DNA from 3 places in the Streptomyces sp. NBC_00212 genome. Region 1 is predicted to be linked to each of the others. Evidence: riboswitches for the same ligand, from Rfam matches in the RefSeq annotation. Region 1 holds a riboswitch; each other region holds the start of a gene.
The links. A riboswitch is a leader RNA that binds a small molecule or an ion and turns the genes downstream of it on or off. The one in region 1 is predicted to bind cobalamin.
Positions count from the first base shown of each region.

Region 2: another riboswitch for cobalamin. It lies ahead of OHA17_RS24975 (ABC transporter substrate-binding protein); the one in region 1 lies ahead of OHA17_RS02570 (CbtB domain-containing protein).
Region 3: another riboswitch for cobalamin. It lies ahead of metE (5-methyltetrahydropteroyltriglutamate--homocysteine S-methyltransferase); the one in region 1 lies ahead of OHA17_RS02570 (CbtB domain-containing protein).

Region 1 covers NZ_CP108115.1:474,970-478,236, forward strand. Annotated here, with positions in the region: gene OHA17_RS02555 (LLM class F420-dependent oxidoreductase) at 1-468, opposite strand, end outside; gene OHA17_RS02560 (hypothetical protein) at 617-826, shown strand; gene OHA17_RS02565 (plasmid stabilization protein) at 962-1,288, opposite strand; cobalamin riboswitch at 1,483-1,626, shown strand; gene OHA17_RS02570 (CbtB domain-containing protein) at 1,667-1,882, shown strand; gene OHA17_RS02575 (CbtA family protein) at 1,910-2,776, shown strand; gene OHA17_RS02580 ((2Fe-2S)-binding protein) at 2,773-3,267, shown strand, end outside.
Region 2 covers NZ_CP108115.1:5,449,320-5,452,586, forward strand. Annotated here, with positions in the region: gene OHA17_RS24965 (amino acid permease) at 1-1,200, shown strand, start outside; gene OHA17_RS24970 (Mov34/MPN/PAD-1 family protein) at 1,286-1,708, shown strand; cobalamin riboswitch at 1,758-1,891, shown strand; gene OHA17_RS24975 (ABC transporter substrate-binding protein) at 1,929-2,909, shown strand; gene OHA17_RS24980 (FecCD family ABC transporter permease) at 2,915-3,267, shown strand, end outside.
Region 3 covers NZ_CP108115.1:666,596-669,862, forward strand. Annotated here, with positions in the region: gene OHA17_RS03505 (S41 family peptidase) at 62-1,465, shown strand; cobalamin riboswitch at 1,557-1,777, shown strand; gene metE (5-methyltetrahydropteroyltriglutamate--homocysteine S-methyltransferase) at 1,928-3,267, shown strand, end outside.

The DNA of each region.
Region 1 (3,267 bases):
GGCGTTCGCGACCCCGAAGTGGGCGCTCTGCTGGTTGACGTAGCCGCCCTCGAAAAGCTCGCGGATGATCTCGACGGCCTCTTCGAGCATGTCGAGGCGCACCTCCGGAGCGGGCCAACCGGCGCCCACCACATGCTCGTTGAGGTTCTCTCCGGAGCCGAGTCCGAGCCGGAATCGGCCTTCGGACAGGATCTGCATCGTGGCCGCCTTCTGCGCCACGACGGTGGGGTGGTAGCGCAGTGTCGGGCAGGTCACGAACGTCATCAGCGGGATCCGTGTGGTGGCCTCGGCGGCCGCGCCGAGCACGCTCCACGCGTACGGCGCGTGCCCCTGGCTCTCCAGCCACGGAAAGTAGTGGTCGGAGGTGACGGAGAAGTCGAACCCGGCACGCTCCGCGGCGACCAGATCCGCCACGAGCTCGCGCGGACCCGTCTGCTCAGTCATCATTGTGTAGCCGATTTGCACCATATTTCACGACTAACCGTGCTGCGCCGATGGAAAACATCGGCCCGCTGTCCGTTTGCGGGTTCCCGACCGCATCGGTTGCGCCGAATCGCTTCCGGTGCGTGACAGGGGGCTACGCGGTCCGCAGACCGTCCGCCGTCGAGGAGTCGTCATGGTCATAGTGGCCGTTCTCATCCCGCCGCTGCTCCTTGGCGTGCTGCTGGCCCTCGGCCGGTACGAGGAGCGCCTCCTCGGCGCCCCCACACCGATCGAGGACCGGCTGCGCGAGCGGCGCGGGTACGCGGTGCCGGACCGCCCGTCCGAACAGCCGCGGCGGCCCGCCCGGCCTGCACCGTCGCGCAAGGTGGGGCCGCCCCGGTGACGGTGCGCGGCCGTCCGGATCGCGCGTCCGGGCCGGTCCTGGCACGATGGACGGGCGGGCCCCACGGCCCGGCCGGTCCGTGCCCCCCGTTCAGTCCCTCGCCGCACGGAGCCGGCCGAACCGCCCGCCTCGGCCTCAACTCCCGCCGAGGGCCCGCTTGAGCTCGGCCTTGTCCATGCTGGACCGGCCATGGATGTTGCGGCGCTGCGCCTCCGCGTAGAGCTGGTCGTACGTTGGGCCCTGTGAGCCGCTGTGCGAGCGCCGGCCGCCCCGTTGGGACGAGGACATGTCCTGGATGGAGCTCTTGCTCGCGGTCCTGGACTCGCCGGCGCGGGCCCGTTCCTTGTTGACGGTCCTGGCCGCGATCTCTTCGGCGCGCTTGGCGCTCTCGCCGCGCTCCTCGGCGCTCTCCTTGATGTGCTCGTACTGGCGCTCCCGCTTGGGGCTCGATCCGCGAGGCATGCTGTCTCCTTGGCCACTCGGGGTGATCGGGGGTCACTTCACACCTTGAAACGCCGCGAGAGGCTCCGCAATCCACCGACGGTCGGGCGGGGGTTGCGTACGGCCTACGGAGGGGTCGCTGGACGCCGGTCCGGGGTCGGCGCAAGAGCAGGGCGCGGGAGAGGGGCCAGGACTTGGCAACGGCTTGATTGACCCGTTCGAGAACGGCGCCCTATGCTCCACGTGTAGTGATGAGATAAGGAAGCTGGTGAGATTCCAGCACGGTCGCGCCACTGTGAACCGACCGCCCGCGAGGGTGGCCGGTGAGTCAGACACTTGTCCGTCACTTCGCCCCGTTTGATCCAAGGGACGCAAGATCCCGAGAAGGAGGGCCCCGCCTTGAGCAGCATTTCCACATCCCGCCCGGCGTCCACGCCTGTCGTCCTGCCGGTTTCGAAGTCGGTGCTGTGGCTGGTCGGCACCGCGATCCTCGCGCTGGCCGTCTACTACTTCATCGGCGTCGACCAGGGGGCCGTCTCGGTCTTCGGCAACGACATGCACATCCACGAGTTCGTCCACGACGGGCGTCACTTCCTCGGCTTCCCCTGCCACTGACCCACACGGAAGTACGGACAACTCGACATGGAAAAGAAGCTGATACTGCGCGGCGTTCTCGTCGGCGCAGTGGCAGGGCTGCTCGCATTCGTCTTCGCACGGATCTTCGCCGAGCCGCAGATCACGAAAGCCATCGACTACGAGAGCGGGCGTGACGCCGCCCAGGCCGCACTGGACAAGGCCGCCGGCCTGCCGGTGGAGGCAGCGGACCCCGACCTGTTCAGCCGCACCATTCAGGCCAACGTCGGTATCGGTGTCGGCATGATCTTCTTCGGCATGGCCATGGGCGCGCTCTTCGCCGTCGCCTACACGGTCTGCCTGGGCCGGACCGGCGCCCTGCGCGCCCGCACGCTGGCACTGCTGGTGGCCGGTGGCGGTTTCCTCGCGATGTACCTGGTGCCGTTCCTCAAGTACCCGGCCAACCCTCCGGCGATCGGCCACGAGGACACCATCAAGCAGCGCAGCGGCCTCTACCTCATCATGGTGGTGTGCTCGATCGCCTTCCTGGTGGCGGCGGTCTGGCTCGGCAAACGGCTCCAGGCTCGTTACGGCAACTGGAACGCCACGCTGATCGGCGGCGCCGTGTTCGTCGTCGCGATCGGCATCGTGATGCTGGTCCTGCCCTCGCTCGGGCACCTGGCCTACAACAAGGAGAACTTCGGCAACCAGGCCACCGAGACACCGCTGCCCCTCAAGGACGCCAAGGGCACGATCGTCTACCCGGGTTTCCCCGCCGACGTTCTGTTCTCCTTCCGCTTCTTCTCCGTCGCCGCACAACTCCTGCTCTGGGCCGCCATCGGGCTGTTCTTCGGCCCCTTGGCCGAACGCCTTCTTGAGCCCCGCCGGGAATCCGCCGACGCCCCCGCGCAGGGCCCTGCGCCCGTCCCCGCATGACGTTCGCTCCGACGTCGGGCGCGGTGATCACCGAGATCACCGCGCTCGGGCCGTTCTTCGCCCTGCACACCCACGCCGTGGACGCGCGGCCGGTGGAGCCGTGGGTCCCGATGTCCCGGCAACTCATCGAGGCTCGCGTGTCGGCCGTACGGGGCTGGCTGGCCACGGCCGGAGAGCAGCCGCTCGATGCCGTTGAGGTACGGGTGGCCGCGTCCGTGACCCACCTCGGCCTGACCGCGAGACTGCTGTCGCCGGCCCTTGCCGCGTTCGTGCTGCACGAACGCCTTCTCACCTTCGGCCTCTCGGACGCCCACTGGCAGCCGGTCCTGGGCGGCCCCATCCCCCTGTCCGTCCCGAGCACCGCGGTGAGCGCCGGACCGGTTCCGCCCGAAGCACTCGCCACCTTCCTCGACGGCCCCATCGGTGAACTCGCCACCGCCATGCGGCCGTTCTCGCTCTCCCCCCACATCCTCCGAGGCAACATCGCGTCG
Region 2 (3,267 bases), 5.0 Mb from region 1:
GGCGAGCTGCTCATGTACCGCCCGGTGTCGGGCTCCTTCTCGGAGTACGCCCGGGAGTTCGTCGGCCCGTTCTGGGGCTTCGTCACCGGCTGGACGTACTGGCTCTTCTGGGTCGTCACCGGCATCACCGAGGTGACCGCGGCCGCCCAGTACATGTCCTTCTGGACCCATGGCAGCATCCCGCAATGGGCCTACGCGCTGATCTTCACGCTCATCCTGTACGCCGTGAACCTCATCTCCGTGAAGCTCTTCGGTGAGCTGGAGTTCTGGTTCTCCATGGTCAAGGTCACCGCGATCGTCGGCATGATCCTGATCTGCGCCGGCATCCTCACCGTCGGCTTCTCGGACGCCGCGGACACCGCCACCGTCGCCAACCTGTGGAACGACGGCGGGTTCTTCCCCAAGGGCATCGGCGGCACGCTGATGACCCTGCAGATCGTGATGTTCGCCTTCCTCGCCGTCGAGCTGGTCGGTGTGACCGCGGGCGAGTCCAAGGACCCCGAGAAGACCCTGCCCAAGGCCATCAACACCGTGCCGTGGCGCATCGCCGTCTTCTACATCGGCGCCCTGATCATGATCCTCTCGGTCGTCCCGTGGCACGAGTTCCAGCCGGGCGTCAGCCCCTTCGTCGCCGCCTTCCAGAAGATGGGCCTCGGCATCGGCGCCGGGATCGTCAACTTCGTCGTGCTGACCGCCGCGCTCTCCTCCTGCAACTCGGGCATGTACTCCACCGGCCGCATGCTGCGCGACCTCGCGCTCAACGGCCAGGGCCCGAAGGCCTTCACCAAGCTGACCAAGAGCGGCACCCCGCTGATCGGCACCACGGTCTCCGCGGCGCTCATGCTGGTCGGCGTGTGGATCAACTACGTGGCGCCCGGCAAGGCCTTCGACTACGTGGTCTCCTTCGCCACCATCTCCGGCATGTGGGCCTGGATCATGATCCTGGTCTGCCAGATCCGCTACCGCCGCCAGTCGGACGCCGGAGCCCTGCCGCAGTCCAGCTTCCGCGCCCCCGGCGCCCCGTACACCAGCTGGTTCGCGCTGCTCTTCATCTTCATGGTCATCGTGATGATGGGCATCGACAAGGACTCCCGCGTCTCGCTGTACTGCGCGCCGCTGTGGGCCCTGATCCTGGGCGTCTCCTACCTCGTCCTGAAGGCCAAGAACCCCGAGAACAAGGCCTTCGCCAAGCGCAGCTGATCCGCTGACCAGCAGGTTCTCACCATGCGGGCCGTCTCGTATCGCACCTCGATACGGGACGGCCTGTCTGCTTATCCTTGCCGACATGCTGACCATCACCCAGGCCCTGCACGACCAGCTCGTGGCGCACGCCCGCGCCGACCACCCCGACGAGGCGTGCGGTGTGGTCGCGGGCCCGGCGGGCACCGGCCGCGCCGAGCGCTTCATCCCGATGCTGAACGCGGCCCGCTCGCCCACGTTCTACGAGTTCGACTCGCAGGACCTCCTGAAGCTGTACCGCGAGATGGACGACCGCGACGAGGAGCCGGTGATCGTCTACCACTCGCACACCGCGACCGAGGCGTACCCGTCCCGCACGGACGTGACGTACGCCAACGAGCCGGGCGCGCACTACGTCCTGGTGTCGACGGCGGACACGGACGGGGCGGGGGAGTTCCAGTTCCGCTCGTACCGGATCGTGGACGGCGTGATCACGGAAGAAGACGTGAAGGTCGTCGAGGCGTACTGACGCGTACCGCCGCGCGCCGCCGCGTACGGACCGACACGTACTATCTGTACGCAATCTTGATTATTCGGGCGGCAGGACCCAGGAAGCCGGTGTGAATCCGGCACGGTCCCGCCACTGTGACCGGCCCCGTGGACACCCCGCGGCGCCGGAAGCCAGGAACTGACCTGCCGCCTTCTCCCGACGACAGGGGACGTGGAAATCCCCTTGGAGGAGCTCAGTCATGCTCTGGCGCCGCGCGGCCCTGGCCGCCGCCCTGCTGTTCCCGCTCGCCGCGTGCACGACACAGGCGCGGCCCGAGGCCCGGGGCGGCCCGGCCCCCGGCTTCCCGTACACGGTCACCAACTGCGGGGTGACGACGACGTTCACGGCGCCGCCGAAGCGGGCGGTGACGATGAACCAGCACGCCACGGAGGTGATGCTGGAGCTGGGCCTCGCCAAGTCCCTTGTCGGGACCGCCTACTTGGACGACAAGGTGCTGCCGAAGTACGCGGCGGACTACCACTCGGTCCCGGTCCTGGCCGCCGAGTACCCCTCGTACGAGAAGCTCCTGTCGGTCGCGCCCGACTACGTGTACGGCGGCTACGCAACCGCCTTCGCCGCGAACGAGGGCCGGGGCCGCGAGGCGCTCGCCAAGAGCGGCATCAAGTCCCGCCTGAACGTGGAGAACTGCCCCAAGGGCGCCTCGACGACGATGGACGAGGTGTACGAGGAGGTCCGCGAGGTCGGCCGGACGTTCGGGGTGCCCGAGCGGGCGGAGTCGTGGGTGAAGTCGGCCGAGGCCACGAACGCGAGGACGGCGGCGGCCCAGAAGGGGCGGGCGCCGGTCTCGGTCTTCGTCTACGACAGCGGGGACAAGACGGCGTTCACGGTGGGCGGCAAGGGCATCGGCAACGACATCGTGACGAGGGCGGGCGGCCGCAACGTCTTCGCGGACGACCTGAAGGACAAGTCCTTCGGCGACGCGAGCTGGGAAAACGTGGTGGCCCGCGGGCCGGAGCTGATCCTGATCCTGGACTACGGCGGCACGAGCGTGGCGGCCAAGAAGCAACGCCTGCGCGACGACCCGGCGCTGGCGTCCGTCCCGGCCGTCAAGAACAACCGCTTCGCGGTCCTGCCGCTGTCGGACATGGTGACGGGGGTCAGAGCACCGGACGCGGTGGCGAAGCTGGCGGGGCAGCTCCGCCCGGGGGCGGGGGAGTGAGCGGGGTGACCCCGCGTTGGCGGTACCCCCTCGTGCTCGGGGGGCTCACAGCCGTACTGGCTGCCGGCTTCATCGCCGGGCTCGCGCTCGGCTCGGTGCGGATACCGGCCCACCAAGTGCTCGGGATCGTCACCGGTTCGGCGGAGCCCGGCCCGTACCGGACCATCGTGCTCGACGTGCGGCTGCCCCGCGTCGTGCTCGGGGCCGTCACCGGGGCCGGGCTCGCCGTCATCGGGACCGTACTGCAGGCCCTCGTGCGCAACCCCCTCGCCGACCCCTTCCTGCTCGGGGTGTCCAGCGGGGCCTCCGCCGGCGCCGTCGCCGTGATCGTGCTCGGGGTGGGGGCCGGGGTGGCCAC
Region 3 (3,267 bases), 190 kb from region 1:
TCGGGCCAAGGGCCCGGCGCTATCGTCGAGTGCGGTCGGCGAGCGACGGGGAAGGGCTCACATGGTGCGCGTACGGACGGTCGCCCGAGCGGCGGCGATCGGGATGGCTCTGGCATTGACCGTCGGCGCGGCCGGGGCGGCGCCCGCCGCCGGGCCGGGGGCCCTCGACGGGGTGTGGCGCATGGACGGCTACGGCACTGTGGTGACGATCGCGAGCGGGAAGCTCACGACGTACGACACCACCCGCGTCAGCTGCCTGCCGGGTGCCGTCACGGCCGAGCAGGTCGGCAGTCCGGGCCCGGGCGGAGCGACCCGCTTCGGCGAGGGCTCGGTCGGTTCGATGACCCTCACGCCGGAGGGGCGGGGGCACGCGGTCCTCGCGCCGGACGACGCGGCCGGCGTACGTCATCTGGAACGGCTGCCCGCGCTGCCGCAACCGTGCGGGAAGCCCGCCGAGGAGGGGCCGCTCGCCGTGTTCGACCGGTTCTGGGCCACCTTCGCGGAGAACTACCCCTTCTTCGCCGCCAAGGGCATCGACTGGCGGGCAGCCAGGGACCGATACCGCCCGCTCGTCACACCGACCACCACCGACGCGCGCCTCCAGCAGATCCTCACCGACATGATCCGCCCGCTGAACGACGCCCACACGGGCCTCGTCCACGGGGGCAGGACCGTCTACTTCGGTCTGCGGCCCGGCACCAGGGTGCCGACGCCGAACCTGCGAGCGCGCGCGGCAGACGCCGTCACCCACCAACTCGTCGCCCCGGCACGGACGTTCGCCCAGGGCAAGCTCGTGGTGGGTCAACTGCCGCACCACATTGGCTACTTGAGGATCGATTCCTTCGACGGGTACGTCGACGGGGACGACTTCCAGCGACAAGTCGCCGAACTCGACCGCGCTCTGGACGCGTTGCTCACGCCCGGTGCCGCCGCAGGATCCGATCCACTGGGCGGCCTCGTGATCGACGTTCGGCTCAACGGAGGCGGCTCCGACGCGCTCGGCCTGCGGATCGCCTCGCGGCTCACCGACCGCGCGTACACGGCGTACCGCAAGGTGGCCCGCAACGACCCCGACGACCCGGTCCGCTTCACCCGCCCCCAGCCGATCGTGGTGCACCCCGCCACGGCCCCGCGCTGGACCGGGCCGGTCGCCCTGCTCACGAGCGGCAGTTCCGTCAGCGCGGCGGAGACGTTCACGCAGGCACTGATGGGCCGTGACCCCGAGGTGACGCGGATCGGCGAGAACACCCAGGGCGTCTTCTCGGACGTCATGTTCCGCCCCCTGTCGAAGGACTGGGCGGTCATCCTGCCCAACGAGAAGTACCTCGATCAGGACGGCCGCTCCTTCGACGGCCCGGGCATCCCGCCCCGGTTGCGCACCCCCGTCTTCACCGAGGACGACCTCAGCCACGGGCGGGACTCGGCACTGACGCTGGCCCGCCGGGTGCTCTCCCGCGGCAATTGAAGCCCTCCCCGTTGCCGTGGTGGGGCGCCGCGTGCCGCAGCTCACCGTCCGGTATACGGAAACGTGGTTTCCGGGTCGCCGGTCGAGCGCATAGGGTGCGAACGCAGCTGGTTCGCCCCGTCCGCCAGGCGGGATGCGTCGTAAGAGGGAACCCGGTGGGAATCCGGGACTGCCCCGCAGCGGTGAGCGGGAACGACCGCCGTCATACGCACTGGGCCCGGCCGGGCCTGGGAAGCGACGGCCAGTAGATGCCTCAAAGAGCACGAGGCGTGCCCGCGAGTCCGAAGACCTGCCACTGCCCGTGTGCGACCGTTCGCGCACGGAGATCCCGGTGACCTCGTGGGCGGGTCGGCGTACGCACCAGCGGCAGCGGCACACACCGCGGCCCCGGTCCGTCGTCCCTTCGCGCCTTCGTCCCGTTCCGGGGTCCGCTCCACCGAAGAGCTCGCGAAGGAGAGTCTCGTGACGACCAAGCCCGCAACCGCGGCAGCACACGCCACCGTGTACGGCTACCCCCGCCAAGGCCCCAACCGGGAACTCAAGAAGGCGATCGAGGGCTACTGGAAGGGCCGTGTCGGCGCGCCCGAACTCCGGCGCACCGCCGCCGAACTGCGGGCGGCCACCTGGCGGCAGCTCGCCGAGGCGGGCGTCCACGAGGTGCCGACCGGTGACTTCTCGTACTACGACCACGTCCTGGACACCAGCGTCATGGTGGGGGCCGTCCCCGACCGCCACCGCGAGGCCGTCGCGGCCGACGCCCTGGACGGCTACTTCGCCATGGCGCGCGGCACCCAGGACGTGGCGCCGCTGGAAATGACCAAGTGGTTCGACACCAACTACCATTATTTGGTACCGGAGTTGGGGCCGGACACCGTCTTCGGCGCCGACTCCTCCAAGCAGGTCGGTGAGCTGACTGAGGCCCTCGCGCTCGGGCTCGCCGCGCGTCCCGTGCTCGTGGGACCGGTGACCTACCTGCTGCTCGCCAAGCCCGCGCCCGGCGTGGCCGCCGACTTCGAACCGCTGACCCTGCTCGACCGACTGCTCCCGGTGTACGCGCGGGTGCTGGCCGATCTGCGGGCGGCCGGAGCCCAGTGGGTGCAGCTGGACGAGCCCGCGCTCGTCCAGGACCGCACTCCCGCCGAACTGAACGCCGTCGCCCGCGCCTACCGCGAGCTCGGCTCACTCACCGACCGCCCGAAGCTCCTGGTCGCCTCCTACTTCGACCGGCTCGGCGAGGCCCTGCCGGTCCTCGCCAAGGCGCCGGTCGACGGGCTCGCCCTGGACTTCACCGGTCCCGCGGCCGCCAACCTCGACGAGCTCGCCGCGGTCGGCGGCCTGCCCGGCAAGCGGCTCGTCGCCGGGGTCGTGGACGGGCGCAACGTGTGGATCAACGACCTGGAGAAGTCGCTCACCACGCTGGCCACGCTGCTCGGTCTCGCCGATCGTGTGGACGTGGCCGCCTCCTGCTCGCTGCTGCACGTCCCGCTGGACGCGGCCGCCGAACGCGGCATCGAGCCGCAGATCGCGCGCTGGCTCGCCTTCGCCCGCCAGAAGACGGCCGAGGTCGTGACACTGGCCCGCGGCCTGTCCGGCGGCACCGGCGCGATCACGGCCGAACTGGCCGCGAACCGGGCCGACTTGGCCTCCCGCGCCGGTTCGGCCATCACCCGCGATCCGGCCGTACGCGCCCGGACCTCCGCCGTCACCGAGGCAGACGCCCGGCGTACCCAGCCGTACTCCGAACGGTCCGCCGCCCAGCGCGCCCACCTGCGCCTGCCGCCGCTGCCCACGACGACGATCGG